DNA from 3 places in the Bacillus cereus group sp. BfR-BA-01383 genome. Region 1 is predicted to be linked to each of the others. Evidence: riboswitches for the same ligand, from Rfam matches in the RefSeq annotation. Region 1 holds a riboswitch; each other region holds the start of a gene.

Region 1 (5,296 bases):
AAGTAGTTAATTCGTCGATTTTCTTTTGTAATTCTTGAATTTCTTTTTCTATTTGTTCTTTCTCAGCTGATTTATTTTGTAAGTCATTTTGTTTGCCATCTAATTCTGATTGTATATTAGATAATTTATCTTGATTTGTTTCAGCGTATACAGGTGAAAGTAATGGAGAAACAAAAATCGTTCCTGCTGCTAAAACACTAAATGCTGCAAATCTCTTTTTCATTGTTGTCTGGCTCCTTTCCCTATGAATGTTATATATCATAAGAAGAAGGGTGTCTATCGTTGTAATCATAATGTAAAGAAAATTTTATAAAATTGCTAAGTTTTGTCGGAATTTAGTATTTTTTCGTATTGTTCGTCATAAAATTAAAATGCTTGAATGTATAAAAAAGGTGTAGATTTCTATTTGTTTTTTTAGAAAAACATGGAAAATGATGGAGTTTTTGGAGGGGGAAACATCACTTTAAAAACCTATAAATCACTAGTGAGGAATCGATCTCATGTGAGGTTTTCTGACATGAGGTTTGTTTTTGTCAAGAAAATTATTTGCGTTCGGGCAAAGTTATTTTGTTGTCAGATTTTAATTTTTGATTTATGATTTTTAACAGGGACAAAATGTAGTGAATTGTCGAATAATATGTAATACTCTTAATTTCTTAGTTTTATAGATATAGATAGAATGAGAGATAGATAGAGTGACACATCGAGGGGGGTTACAACAAGTATGAAAAGAATAGGACTTGCATGGCAAATTTTAATAGGACTTGTGCTTGGTATTGCAGTTGGTGCGATTTTCTTTGACAATCCAGCAGTTGCGAAGTACTTACAACCAATTGGTGATATTTTCATCCGATTAATTAAAATGATCGTTGTACCGATTGTTGTAGCAAGTATTGTTGTTGGGGTTGCTGGTGTTGGTGATATTAAAAAGTTAGGTCGATTAGGCGGAAAAACAATTCTTTACTTCGAGATTATTACAACGATTGCGATTGTTGTTGGTCTATTGGTAGCGAATATTTTCCAGCCAGGAACCGGCGTCGATATGGATAAATTAACAAAAACGGATATTTCTAAATATGCAGAAACAACAGAGCAAGTACAAAGTCATTCGTTTGCGGATACATTTGTAAATATTGTTCCTACGAACATTATGAAATCATTAGCTGAAGGTGATATGCTTGCTATTATCTTCTTCTCTGTACTATTTGGTTTAGGTGTAGCAGCGATTGGTGAGCGTGGTAAACCAGTTCTGCAATTTTTCCAAGGTGTAGCAGACGCCATGTTTTACGTTACGAACCAAGTTATGAAATTTGCACCATTTGGTGTATTCGCATTAATTGGTGTTACAGTTTCTACATTTGGCCTTTCTTCATTAATTCCATTAGGGAAATTACTCATTGTAGTATACGGAGCAATGATCTTCTTCGTTGTGGTCGTGTTAGGACTTACAGCGAAAATATTTGGAATTAACATTTTCCAATTCTTTAAGATTTTAAAAGACGAGCTGATCTTAGCGTATTCTACAGCAAGTTCAGAAACAGTTTTACCGAAAATCATGGAGAAAATGGAAAAATTCGGTTGCCCGAAAGCAATTACATCTTTCGTTATTCCGACAGGTTATTCATTTAACTTAGATGGATCAACTTTATATCAAGCAATTGCAGCAATTTTCTTAGCGCAAATGTACGGTATTGATTTGTCCATTACGGAACAGATTACATTATTACTTGTATTAATGGTTACATCAAAAGGTATCGCGGGTGTACCGGGCGTATCATTCGTTGTACTATTAGCGACACTTGGTACAGTAGGTATCCCAGCTGAAGGTTTAGCATTCATCGCTGGTATTGACCGTATTTTAGATATGGCTCGTACAGCGGTTAACGTTGTAGGTAACTCTTTAGCAGCTGTAGTTATGTCTAAGTGGGAAGGTCAATATGACGCTGAAAAAGGACAAGCTTATTTAAAAGAGATATCTGAAAAGGGTCAAGCGGCTTAATTATAATATGAACAAGCTCTCACATAATATGTGGGGGCTTTTCTATATATAGAAGAGGAGCGGACGTAATGAAACGTAAATATGGTGACGGTTCTTCGTGGAAGCGACTAATAGAGAAGAATTATATAGTCAAGCAAGTTGAAGCAGGTATGTTAGGGGTATTGGATATAAAAAAAGTGAGAGAGCCTAGTTATAAAGAATACAATGGTAAAGAACTTTGTATTGCAGATGATGGGTATACATGGATGCAATATTTTATAACGGGGAAGAACTTTGCGATAACAGCTATGCTAGATGATAGAAAAAAATTAGTGCAATATTATATTGACGTAACGAAACAATATGAAATAGACGAACGAGGTTTACCTTATTTTGATGATTTATATTTAGATGTAGTAGTGTTACCAAACGGTGAAATATATATATTGGATGAAGATGAGTTAGAGGATGCATATAAGATGGGTGATGTTACAAAGGAAGAATATGAATTAGCTTGGCATACAACAAAATGGATAATAGCGGCAATAAAAAAGAGAGAATTTTATTGGATTTCAATTTTAGAGAAAGAAATTGAAAAGTTGAAATGATTGCTGTATTCGTGTTTTTGTATAATTACCAAAAAAATCTATACAAAAAATAATTGACTTTTTTTTTGTAAGCAAGTAAAGTTAGGGAAGAAATTATTATTAAAAAATAAATACGAAACCTTCTTATAAAGAGAGGCGGAGGGACTGGCCCTACGATGCCTCGGCAGCGGACTCGATTTCAGAGTGCTGTGCCAAATCCAGCAAGCATGTGCTTGAAAGATGAGAAGAGTGTTTCTTATAGATGTATAAGACCTCTTCTCGTTGGAAGAGGTCTTTTGTTATTCATTAGAAAAAAGGTTGAAACTAGGGAGAGATGGTACTTTGAAAGAAACGAGAGGAAATGGTTTAGCTTTATTACCGCTTGGAATATTTTTGGCACTATTTATTGGTTCTGGAATTATTACAGGTGATTTCTATAAATTGCCGATACTTGTAGCGATTTCAATTGCTGTAGGAATCGCTTTAGCGATGAATCGTAAAGAAAGCTTTAATGTGAAAGTAGAACGATTTGCTAAAGGGGCAGGAAACCCTGATATTATGATTATGGTTCTGATTTTTGTACTCGCAGGGGCGTTCTCTGAAACAGCAAAAGGGATGGGCGGAGTCGATTCAACTGTTAACTTAGCGTTATCTATTTTGCCGCAAGGATTTATCGTTGCTGGGATTTTTATTATCGGGGCGTTTATTTCATTAGCGATGGGAACTTCAATGGGAACAATTGCGGCGTTAGCACCGATTGCTGTAGGTATTAGTGGGCAAACTGATATCTCAATTGCATTAACAATGGCGACGGTTGTTGGCGGAGCGATGTTTGGTGATAATCTATCGTTTATTTCTGACACAACAATTGCAGCGGTTCGTTCACAAGGAACGGAAATGAAAGATAAATTTAAAACGAACTTTTTAATTGTATTACCAGCGGCTATTATTACAATTGTACTATTAGTAATACTTACTATAGGAAGTGACACAGAAATTAAAGCCCATACATTCGATTGGATAAAGATTTTACCGTATGCAGGAGTACTTATTACAGCACTGCTTGGTTGGAATGTACTCATTGTATTAACTGGTGGAACTGTATTATCTGGTGTAATCGGTCTTATAGATGGAAGTTATACGTTAGAGAGTTTCTTTAAAAGTGTAACGACTGGAATGGGCGGTATGATGGAGTTGGTGCTACTTGCTATTTTAATTGGTGGTATGGTTGAATTGATCCAATATAATGGCGGTATTCAATATTTAATGAATCTTTTAACGCGTAATATTCGTTCGAAAAAGGGAGCGGAGTTTGGTATTGCCGGATTAGTGAGCATGACGAATATGTGTACAGCAAACAATACAATTTCGATCATTTTTACAGGTCCACTTGCGAAAAATATTGCGGATCAATATGAAATTGATCCCCGTAAATCAGCGAGTGTATTAGATCTTTTCTCATGTTGTGTGCAAGGGTTAATCCCGTATGGTGCTCAAATGTTAACTGCGGCAGGATTTGCAGCGTTATCTCCGATTGAATTGTTGCCATATGCATTTTATCCAATTTTAGTTGGAGTATGTGGAATCATTTCTATATTAATTGGTTTCCCGAGGTTTTCTAAAGTAGGAGAAAAGAAAGAGTATCATAAAATAGCATAATTAAATTGAATTTTATTAGTAGTAACAGAAGCCAAGCCGTACAGAGAACATTCTCTGTACGGCTTTTTATGTGCGATAAAAGAGTAAATCACCTGTGTTTTTACAAAAGGCTGAATTCAACTCAGTCTTAAGTCTGAGGCGAAAACGGTTCTTAAGCTCGTTATGGAAAAATGAAAAAATAGTTAAGATAAGAGTATCAAATCGAAGGGAGGCGAGCACAAGATGAAACAATTTCTAGCGTTTATCGCGGCCGGTATTTTGGCTTTAATTGCTCTTGGTAGTCTTGCTGGTATTGTAGGATTCGCAATTGGAGCAGGAGTTGTGTACTGGAGCTATAAATCATTTGTGCGAGCTAAATCATTCTTTGGAAAGTTAGCTTGGGGTATTGTTGGTTTAATCGGTTTGTCCATTGCACTTTCTCATTCCCCAGCATTAATCGGTATCGCAGCACTAGTAGTTTTATACTACGGATACCGTGAGTGGAAAAAAGAAAAAAATGTAGTTGTTGATTCTGCTCCAGAAAGTTCTAAACCATATAGCAACTTTGAAGATGAGTGGAACAAGTTAATGAAAAACTAATATAAAATAAATCAAATTATAAAGTAGAAGAGAGGAAGATTATAATGAAACAATCTTTATTCGGACGTGTACGCGATGCAATTTTAGCTGATTTTCATAATGTGTTAGATGAGAAAGAAAGAAAAAATCCAATTGCTATGTTAAACCAATATTTACGCGATAGTGAGCGTGAAATAACAAAAATTGAGAAGTTAATTCAGCGTCATAAAACATTAAAATCTAACTTCGCTCGTGAGCTTGAGCAAGCACGTTATTTCGTTAATAAAAGATCAAAGCAAGCTATCATCGCACAAGAAGCAGGCGAACTACAATTGCATGAACGTGCATTAGAAGAAGTAGCGTATTATGAAGGGCAAGTAACTCGCTTAGAAGAAATGTATGCTGGTGTTGTAGAGCAAATTGATGAGTTAGAGCGTCGTCTTTCAGAAATGAAAAATAAATTAAAAGAAATGAACGCAAAGCGTATGGAATTAATGGCACGTGAAAATATGGC
Region 2 (5,296 bases), on a different contig from region 1:
CATGTTTGCGGGAAATATTCCTGGTAAAACACAGACAATCCCAACAGCCATTTACATGGCCATTGATGCAAGTGATATGCAACTCGCTTGGACTCTTGTCATCATAACGATTAGCATGTCACTTCTATTTTTATTATGTATTCAACTCATTAATAAACGAATTACCACTTCCTAAAGCAGCTTTCGACAAAAGCTGCTTTTTTTATTTCCCGAAAAATAAAATGGTTTAATTAATGACTGAATTTTACTTTTTATTCAAATATACATTTTATTTGAATTCACTTTCTAAAACAGTCAATTTCCTGTTATTATATGGAGGTGTTTGAAAAGATGAAGAAATGAAAACGCATTTATATCGTAAGTTCTTCATCCTGTTTTAGCGATCGGTAATCTTCTACTCTATTAGTGGGGCATTACCGATCGTTAGAACGATATGTAATTATATTGGTATAGCAAAACGAAGGGAGTCTTGTAATGGACATTTTATTAGCGCTTCTTCCTGCAATTGCATGGGGAAACATCTTATTAGTAAGCGTAAAAATGGGCGGTGGCGCATATAGCCAAACGGTAGGTATGACAATCGGTGCTCTATTCTTCGCAACAGTTATGTATGTATTTACTCAACCAGCTTTAACAATGACAATCTTGATTGTTGGTTTTATTTCAGGTTTATTCTGGGCTTTAGGACAAGTAAACCAATTAAAAACAGTTGAAAAGTTAGGTGTTTCAACTACTGTAACTATTTCTACTGGTATGCAACTTGTTGCAACTTCTATCTTTGGGGTTATCGCTTTTCATGAGTGGACTACTACTACAACGATCATTATGGGAACGATTGCAATCCTACTAATTGTAGTTGGTGTTGTATTCACTTCATTAGATGATAAAGAAAATGCACAGCCACCAGGACAATTGAAAAAAGGACTTCTTACTTTAATTGTTTCTACTTTCGGCTATCTTGTATATGTAATTATTATTCGTTGGTATAATATCGATGGTTGGTCTGCTATTTTACCGCAGGCAGTTGGTATGTTCGTTGGGGCAGTTGTACTGACATCTAAACATAAACCATTTAACAAATATGCAATTCGTAATGCTTTATCTGGTTTACTATGGGGAACAGGAAACTTATTCTTACTTCTTTCATTACCACGTGTCGGAGTAGCAACAAGCTTCCCATTATCTCAAACTGGTATCATTATCTCAACATTCGGTGCGATTGTCTTCTTAGGCGAAAAGAAAACAAAACGCCAATTGATCTTTATTGCACTAGGTAGTGTTTTAATTATCGGTGGCGCCGTATTGCTTGGTATGACGAAAGCATAGACTTATATTCCATTAATCCCTGAAGTATAACTACTTCAGGGATTTTTTAATTACAACTATTTTTCAAATATAATAATATTTATAACCTTTTTGTATCAATCCTCCTCCCTCCAATTTCATTCTTTTCACTATAAGCCTTTTCTTTTTACAAAATTCTCTTAAAGATGGTATCGTTTTTTATAACATATCTCCACTAGAAAGGAATAAAGGATATGCAAAATAAACATCGAATTTTATTTATTGGTGCCGGTCGTATGGCAGAAGCTATATTTTCCGGATTACTGAAAACAAGCAGAGAATATATCGAAGAAATTATCGTTTCCAACCGAAGCAACGTAGAAAAGCTAGAACAATTACAAGGGCAATATAACGTGTCTACTACAACAGATTGGAAGCAGCATATTGCATCTGTTGATACGATTGTTTTAGCGATGCCACCTGCTGCACATGAACAGTTATTAAAGGAGTTATCTCCTCTTCTAACCAACCAATTTGTCGTAACAGTAGCTGCCGGAATCGGACCATCTTATTTAGAAGAGAGACTTCCCCAAGGCACACCTGTTGCTTGGATTATGCCAAATACAGCTGCTGAAATTGGTAAGTCTATCTCCTTATATACAATGGGACAATCAGTAAACGAGATGCATCAAGAAACCCTGCAACTGCTGTTAAGAGGCATTGGTACTTCACAACTTTGCACCGAGGAAGAAATTCATCAGCTTACTGCAGTTACTGGAAGTGCACCAGCTTTCCTTTATTACTTTGCTGAAAGCTTGATTGAAGCAACAAAAAGTTATGGAGTCGATGAAGCAACCGCAAAACACCTTGTCATTCAAATGATTTCTGGCTCTGCTTCTATGCTTGAACAGACGCAAGATCCAGCTAACCTCCGCGAACAAGTAACAACACCAGGCGGTTCCACAGCTGAAGGTCTTAAAACTTTATATGAATATAATTTTTCAGAAGCAATTCAACAAGCAGTAGAAGCAACAAACAAAAAAGCTAGGGGGAAATAATATGAATTTAACAAGTTTAAAAGACTATACAACATTGCATAACGGTGTGAAAATGCCTTGGTTCGGCTTAGGTGTTTTCAAAGTAGAAGATGGATCGGAAGTAATCGATTCTGTAAAAGCAGCGATTAAAAATGGATACCGTAGCATCGATACTGCAGCAATATATCAAAATGAAGATGGCGTTGGTCAAGCAATTCGCGAATCCGGTATTCCTCGTGAAGAGTTATTCATCACTTCAAAAGTGTGGAATAGCGATCAAGGCTACGAATCAACACTTCAAGCTTTTGAAACGACTTTAGAAAAATTAGGTCTAGAATATTTAGATTTATACCTAGTACATTGGCCTGTAAAAGGGAAATATACTGAATCATGGAAAGCGTTAGAAAAACTTTATAAAGATGGTCGTGTTCGTGCTATTGGTGTGAGTAATTTCCATATCCACCACTTACAAGACGTATTTGAAATCGCTGAAATTAAGCCAATGGTTAACCAAGTGGAATACCATCCACGCTTAGCACAAGAAGAATTACACACTTTCTGTAAAGAACATAACATCCAACTTGAAGCTTGGTCACCATTAATGCAAGGGCAACTACTGGATAATCCAACCTTACAAGAAATCGCTACAAAATATAATAAATCGACTGCACAAGTTATTTTACGCTGGGATTTACAAAATGAAGTTGTAACGATTCCTAAATCAATTAAAGAACACCGCATTATTGAAAATGCAAACATCTTCGACTTTGAATTAAGCTCAGATGATATGAAAGCAATTCAAGCTTTAAATGAAAATCATCGCGTCGGTCCAGATCCAGATAACTTTAACTTCTAGTAGGAAACCACTGCCATATGCAGTGGTTTTTTTACTTTTAAAAAAACTGAAAATTTAAACTATATTTCATTTGATTGACACCTTCGTATCCAAGGTGTAAGATTTTGAATTATCAAAGAAACACAAAAATTAATAAAATTTATTCGTTTACTCATTGTATCAAGAGAGGTGGAGGGACTGGCCCTTTGAAACCTCGGCAGCAGGTTCATTTTGAATACTGTGCCACTTCCTGCAAGCTTTATGCTTGAAAGATAGAATGAGGGACTTCGTTTATATACGGGTGCATAACTTGTACGTAAAAATCCCTCTTTCTCAATCAGAAAAGAGGGATTTTTTTATTTTTCATTTCCCTCATCATCATCCAAACTTATTAATTATTTAGGAGGAAAATCAAATGAAAAAGAAGTTTGTACCCGGTATCGCATCAGTTGTAGGAGTAAGTATTTTATTAACTGGTTGCGGTAGTTATAAAAACGAAGCTAGCGGAGCAAATGCAAAAGACGAGGCACCTAGTAAACAGGTTTTAAACTTATCTTCACCTACTGAGATTCGAACGATGGATACAGCTCGTGCTACAGATACTGATTCTGGTCAAGTAATGAGAAACGTATTTGAAGGTTTGTATAATCTTGGTGAAGGTAATAAACCTGTTCCTGGTGTTGCAAAATCTCATGAAGTAAGTGGCGATAAAACGAAATACACATTCCATTTACGAGATTCAAAATGGTCAAACGGTACTCCTGTTACAGCAAAAGATTTTGTCTTCGCTTGGCAAAGAGCTGTTGACCCAGCGACAGCCTCTGAATATGCATTTCTATTCTTTGATATTAAAAACGCAACAAAAATTAACAACAAAGAACTTCCAGCCGACCAACTTGGTGTAAAAGCAGTTGATGACCATACGTTTGAAGTAGAATTAGAGCGTCCTGTTCCGTACTTTATTAGCTTAACAGCGTTCCCAACATTTCTACCAATTAACGAAGAATTCTTTAAAGCACAAGGTGATAAGTACGCTTTAGAAGATAATACAATTTTGTACAACGGGGCTTTTACACTAAGCGATTGGAAGCACGAACAAAGCTTTAAATTCAAGAAAAATCCTACCTATTGGGATAAAGATACTGTCAAACTGGAAGAAATCAACTTTAACGTCGTAAAAGAAAAATCAACAGAAGTAAATTTATTCGAATCTAAACAATTAGACCGTATCAAACTAACATCTGACTTCGTTGATAAATATAAAAAAGATGCTAACTTTAAAGAACGTCCAAACGTAGGCGTACAATTTTTACGTATGAATCAGCAAAACAAAGTACTTCAAAACGTTTCTGCACGCCAAGCAATCAATCAAACAATTGATAGAAAATCCTTTGTAAATACGTTATTAAATGATGGCTCTACACCAACTTATGGTCTCGTACCAAAAAACTTTGCAAAAGGGCCTGACGGAAAAGACTTCCGTGCTGCAAACGGCGATTTAACAAAAGTTGATACAAAATCTGCACAAGAATTATGGAAAAAAGCAAAAAAAGAACTTGGTTCTGAAAAGATCACATTAGAATTGTTAACAAGTGACGGTGACCTTGAGAAGAAAACTGGTGAGTTCCTAAAAGGGCAACTAGAAAAGAATTTAGAAGGCTTAACAGTAAATATAAAACCGCAACCGCGTAAGCAACAAGTTTCACTTTTATTAAAAGGTGACTACGAAATCGGAATTGACGGTTGGAGCCCTGACTTTGCTGATCCAATTACATTCCTTGAATTGTTTACAACAAATAATCCTTACAACTTAGATCATTACTCTAATAAAGAGTTCGATGAAACAATAGAAAAAGTGAAAACGACTTTAGCTGGTGATGAAAAGGCCCGCTTTGACGCATTAATAGCGTCAGAAAAAATATTGTTTAAAGACTCTGTTATCGCTCCTCTTTATCAAAAAGGAGAATCCTATTTAGAACGTTCTTATGTGAAAGGCATTGTGCAAGTGGACTTTGCAGGTCAATTAAACTTCAAGTGGGCAAAAATTGAAAAATAAAATACAATTTTAATCATCGTGTTTCCACTCACACCTATTGTTTTTTTAGCAAAATATATTAAAAGCAGATTCCCTAATACGAGG
Region 3 (5,296 bases), on a different contig from region 1:
ATGAGCTATGTTGCAATTGGTAAAGAAGAAGGTAGAATTCTAGCAGGTGGCGAAGGAGACGATTCTAAAGGCTGGTTCATCCAACCAACAATCGTTGCTGACGTTGCAGAAGATGCTCGCTTAATGAAAGAAGAAATCTTCGGACCAGTAGTAGCATTCTGTAAAGCAAAAGACTTTGATCATGCACTTGCAATTGCAAACAATACAGAATACGGTTTAACAGGAGCAGTTGTTTCTAACAACCGTGACCATATTGAAAAAGCACGTGAAGAATTCCACGTTGGTAACTTATACTTCAACCGTGGATGTACTGGTGCAATCGTAGGTTACCAACCATTCGGTGGCTTTAACATGTCTGGTACAGACTCTAAAGCTGGTGGCCCTGATTACTTAGCACTTCACATGCAAGCAAAAACTACTTCTGAAACTTTATAAGAAATAGTAGAAGAGATCTTCGCAGTCTGCGAAGATCTCTTTTTTTGAAAAACTTTCTACATGTGGATTAAGATAGATATAAGTAGAAAAACTAATAAAGTAATAAGGTTTATTTCAGTAAAATAAGGTATATTATATTTGTTGAATAGATTCTCTTTAAAGACAAGAAAAGTAGGTGAACAAAGTGGGAAAATACCAATTGGATTACAAAAGTCAGGTAGCTGTGGCAAAGTTTCATGAAAAACAGACGCCTGCCAAATTTGATAAAAAGCAGCAACTTGAAAAATTGCGTGCGGAGTATTTGAAAAAGAAGCAAAAACAAACAGATAAATAATACGTTACGTTTTCCTGAATTTTTCTGTATATGGCGCGAGCAAACACAAGAAAATAGGTAAGTTATTCATCGTTCAAATATATAAAAATCAGTAGTTTATGTCCGCTAATACTTAACGTAAGTTTTTGTTCCATTGCTACACATACCCCTGTTTTTGATCAAACGTTATTTTAAAGATACAGCAAATAATAGAGCCTATATCGAAAAGTACTTGGCCATTGAAGACACAGGCTTTATTTTTCCATAGCCATTTATAGTTATATATATTTAACGTTTTGGACAATGTATGCTTTAACTTACCCTATAATAGGGGAAACTAGTTCATTTGGATCGAAAGTAATTACCATATATTACTATAAGGTGATTAGAACTAGCTAAACCCTATTAATAGCGGGATAAACATGTAAATAGAAACAAAACAACGAGAAAAGTTGACTTATTAGTCACATTTTTTAGTATTCATTTTAAGGATTTCCTGTATAATACAATTTGAAAGAAAATCTATGGTTTGACAAGAAACACTCTTTTCGGTTTTGCTCACTGAATGGAGTGTTTTTTTGTAGTTAAAAACTCTTCCGTACTCATTACATTTGCATACACTCCATTTAAACTTGCCAGAATTGTATTGTGAATATAAACAGCTGGTATAGTAGCGTTTTTAAATGAAAGATCTTTTGTAGCACAAGCATCATGTATAACGGTACATTGAAAGCCAAAATCAAAAGCAGCCCTTACGGTAGCATCAATACACATATGAGTCATCATCCCGCATATGACGACGTGCTCAATGTCTAAACGCTGTAATTGTTCTAGAAGATCAGTTTCTCGGAAGCTATTTGGATAATGTTTGAGTATAACCATTTCTTCTCTAAGTGGACGGACATTTTTGTGAATATGTACACCTTCTGTATTTGGTAGAAAAAAAGTAGCATCATCTTTTATTGCTACATGTTGGATATGAAAAATAGGTTCGTTTCTTATTCTAAAGTGTTGCAGTAGCTGACTAGCGTATTCACTTGCTTCTACTGGATTACGCAATTCCATCTTTCCATTTGGAAAATAATCATTTTGAATATCAACGAGTAAAAGAGTTGTTTTCATATATTTATCTTCCTCCGATTTCATATTCAAATAATGTTATTCAATTCATAGAGAAGATTCTCCTGTTTAAAAATATGAGGGAGAAGAATTTTACATAACTTTAAAGATTACTATTTTTTTATTATTTTTCATTCTAAAATTTCAATAAAGAAATAATTAATATTTTTCCGAAAAATATATTGACTCTTATTATTCAGAGTTCTATAATGAGAATTAATTAAACGACAATTAAATCGATACATTCTTATCCAGAGAGGTGGAGGGACTGGCCCTACGATACCTCAGCAACGGGTTTTTTTAATACCGTGCTAACTCCAGCAAGCCTATAAAGGCTTGGAAGATGAGAAGATGTGAATGAGTACATATAAGTGCTCTCCTTCTTATCTTTATGGTTGATAAGAAGGAGAGCACTTTTTATTTTACCTCGAAAGCTCTCCTTCAAGTTTTTATAGCATATAGGAGGGAAGAAAATGATTTCTTTTAACAATGTAAGTAAAGTATATGAATCAGGTGGGCAATCTGTTCATGCGGTGGAGGATGTAACGTTATCAGTTGAGAAGGGCGAAATTTTTGGCATTATCGGTTTTAGTGGCGCTGGAAAGAGTACGTTATTACGCTTAGTAAACATGTTGGAAAGACCAACTGCGGGAACGATTTCGATAGATGATAAAGATATTACATCATTGTCGACGAAAGAATTACGTAAATTAAGACAAAGAATCGGGATGATTTTTCAAAGCTTTAATTTATTTAATTCAAGAACAGTGTTTGGAAATATTGCTTATCCATTAAAGTTAGCGAAAGTACCAAAGAATGAGATCAAAGAAAGGGTAAATGAACTGCTGAAGTTTGTAGGATTAGAAGATAAAGCAAACTATTATCCAGAGCAGCTATCAGGCGGACAAAAGCAACGTGTTGGGATTGCAAGAGCACTTGCAACATCACCGGATATTCTTATATGTGATGAGGCGACATCAGCTTTAGATCCAGAAACAACGACAGAAATTTTGAACTTATTGAAAAAAGTAAATCGAGAATATAATTTAACAATTCTTCTTATTACACATGAAATGCATGTGGTGAAAGAAATTTGTCACCGTGTAGCTGTAATGGAGAAGGGAAGAGTTATTGAAGAAGGAAAACTGTTTGATGTTTTCACACAACCAAAAACAAAGACGACTCAAAACTTTGTGCGTTCTGTTATTAATGATCACTTACCAGAAAGTGTTCTAGCGAAAATTCAAAACGGAGGTCAGATTTATCGCCTAACTTTTACTGGTGAGGAGACAGGACAGCCGGTACTATCATATATCGCAAAAAACTATAACGTTGATGTAAATGTACTGTACGGAAATATTATTGAACTCCAAAATGTTTTATTTGGAAATCTTCTTGTAGAACTGCAAGGTGAGCAGAGAGAAATTCAAAAAGCATTACAACATCTAAGACTGCAAGTGCAGCTGAAGGAGGTAGAAGCTCATGCGAGTTGATTGGAGTATATTTTGGCCTCGTATATTAGATGCGACGGGGGATACCCTCTTAATGGTAATTGTAACCCTTATATTTGCTACAATTCTTGGTATACCTCTAGGTTTACTTTTATATGTAACACGTAAAGGGAATTTTTTAGAAAATAAATGGGTCTTTTCAATTCTTAATGTCATTATTAATACAATTCGTCCGGTTCCGTTCATTATCTTTTTAGTAGCTTTAAGTCCAATAACAAGAAGTGTTATCGGAACGACGATTGGAACAGCGGCAGCAATCTTTCCAATGACGTTAGTTGCATCAATTGGTATTGCTAGAATGGTTGAAACAAATCTTGTTTCTGTTCCGAAAGGGGTAATTGAAGCAGCGCAAGCGATGGGAGCTTCACCACTTAGAATCGTTTTTGAAATTCTTGTGCCAGAAGCGTTAGCGCCATTGATCTTAGGTGTGACGTTTATGACAGTTGGTTTAATTGAATTTTCAGCAGTTGCTGGACTTGTCGGTGGTGGCGGTCTTGGTGACTTAGCGATGACATATGGTTATCAACGTTTTGATACATCAGTTATGTTTGTAACGGTCGTTTTACTTATTATTCTTGTACAGATAGCTCAAAATTTAGGAAACTACTTTGCGAAAGTCTTTTTACGCAGATCATAAAAAGGAAGAGGGGAAAAGAAAATGAAGAAAATTTTAGCATTTGCATTATCAGCGATTGTAGGGATTTCAGCATTAAGCGGCTGCTCAAGTGGAGACACGGGTGCAGGAGCGAAAGAGAAAGTAGTTCGCGTCGGCGTAACAGGAACGGATGGAGACGCTTGGGAAATTTTAAAGAAGAAAGCTGAAAAAGAAGGAATTAAAATTAAACTAGTTGAGTTCTCTGATTATACAACTCCAAACAAAGCGTTAGCTGATGGAGATATTGAATTAAACTCATTCCAGCACATTGCTTTCTTAGAACAATTTAAAAAAGAGCATAAGCTAGATATTACAGCTGTCGGTACAACACAAATTGCACCAATGGGCTTATACTCTGAAAAACATAAGAAAGCAAATGAAATTCCAGATGGTTCAGAAATTGCTATTCCAAATGATCCAACGAACCAAGCGCGCGCATTAAAACTACTTGATGCAGCTGGATTATTAAAGCTTAAGAAAGATTTTGGTCTATTTGGAGATCCAAGTGGTATCGCTGAAAATCCGAAGAAGTTAAAAATTACACCGGTTATCGCACAACAAACACCTCGTGTGTTAAAAGATGTAGCAGCTTCAGTTATTAATAACGGTGTTGCTGGTCAAGCTGGATTAGATCCAGCGAAGGATCCGATTTTCTTAGAAGATCCAAAAAATGAAAATGCGAAGCCTTATATTAATATTTTCGCAGCTCGTACGAAAGATAAAGATGATCCAACACTGAAAAAGGTAATTGAATTGTATCATTCAAAAGAAGTAACAGATGCAATTAAGAAAGAAACAAATGATGGTTCAATTTCAGTAGATCTTTCACTTGAGGAGCTTGAACAAATTGTAAAGTAATGATTGGGTTTAATGGATTAACAGAAGGAACCCCTCCGCTGTTAGTTCGTTCAACATATAATCTACTTAACAAACAAACCCTAATTCTGTACCTTCCAATTTTGTATAACGTAGAATCCAATGTTTGTTAAGTAGAGTGATGGACCAGGAGTTTTTCTGGTCTTTTTTTAATTAAAGCAGCTAGCTAATAATAAGGAGATCCAAATTATGATTGGGTAAGAGATTAAACTAAAAATGAGTGTAATTGCTAATTTCTTTTTAGGGATTAATAGTTTCTTTGATGAAAATAAGAAAAGAGAAAATAGGATAATGATAGATGCTGAGATTACTCCTGGATTATAAGAACGATAAATAACAAATAAAATAATATGTTGAACAGCGTTAAAGAAAATAGCTCCTTGAATA

What was found. Region 1 has a riboswitch for S-adenosylmethionine ahead of MR065_RS13590 (Na+/H+ antiporter NhaC family protein). Riboswitches for the same ligand answer to the same signal wherever they lie in the genome.
Region 2: another riboswitch for S-adenosylmethionine. It lies ahead of MR065_RS21455 (peptide ABC transporter substrate-binding protein); the one in region 1 lies ahead of MR065_RS13590 (Na+/H+ antiporter NhaC family protein).
Region 3: another riboswitch for S-adenosylmethionine. It lies ahead of MR065_RS22955 (methionine ABC transporter ATP-binding protein); the one in region 1 lies ahead of MR065_RS13590 (Na+/H+ antiporter NhaC family protein).

Annotation. Positions count from the first base shown of each region.
Region 1 covers NZ_JAKUFP010000012.1:37,957-43,252, forward strand. Annotated here, with positions in the region: gene MR065_RS13575 (murein hydrolase activator EnvC family protein) at 1-223, opposite strand, end outside; gene gltP (glutamate/aspartate:proton symporter GltP) at 725-1,999, shown strand; gene MR065_RS13585 (ribonuclease FAU-1 family protein) at 2,068-2,586, shown strand; SAM riboswitch class I at 2,707-2,812, shown strand; gene MR065_RS13590 (Na+/H+ antiporter NhaC family protein) at 2,908-4,224, shown strand; gene MR065_RS13595 (lmo0954 family membrane protein) at 4,447-4,803, shown strand; gene MR065_RS13600 (PspA/IM30 family protein) at 4,848-5,296, shown strand, end outside.
Region 2 covers NZ_JAKUFP010000030.1:48,621-53,916, forward strand. Annotated here, with positions in the region: gene modB (molybdate ABC transporter permease subunit) at 1-175, shown strand, start outside; gene MR065_RS21440 (GRP family sugar transporter) at 475-1,326, shown strand; gene proC (pyrroline-5-carboxylate reductase) at 1,539-2,342, shown strand; gene MR065_RS21450 (aldo/keto reductase) at 2,344-3,177, shown strand; SAM riboswitch class I at 3,331-3,435, shown strand; gene MR065_RS21455 (peptide ABC transporter substrate-binding protein) at 3,572-5,212, shown strand.
Region 3 covers NZ_JAKUFP010000037.1:7,887-13,182, reverse strand. Annotated here, with positions in the region: gene pruA (L-glutamate gamma-semialdehyde dehydrogenase) at 1-435, shown strand, start outside; gene MR065_RS22965 (hypothetical protein) at 620-769, shown strand; gene MR065_RS22960 (cysteine hydrolase family protein) at 1,307-1,870, opposite strand; SAM riboswitch class I at 2,112-2,217, shown strand; gene MR065_RS22955 (methionine ABC transporter ATP-binding protein) at 2,341-3,360, shown strand; gene MR065_RS22950 (methionine ABC transporter permease) at 3,350-4,015, shown strand; gene MR065_RS22945 (MetQ/NlpA family ABC transporter substrate-binding protein) at 4,037-4,891, shown strand; gene MR065_RS22940 (HXXEE domain-containing protein) at 5,059-5,296, opposite strand, start outside.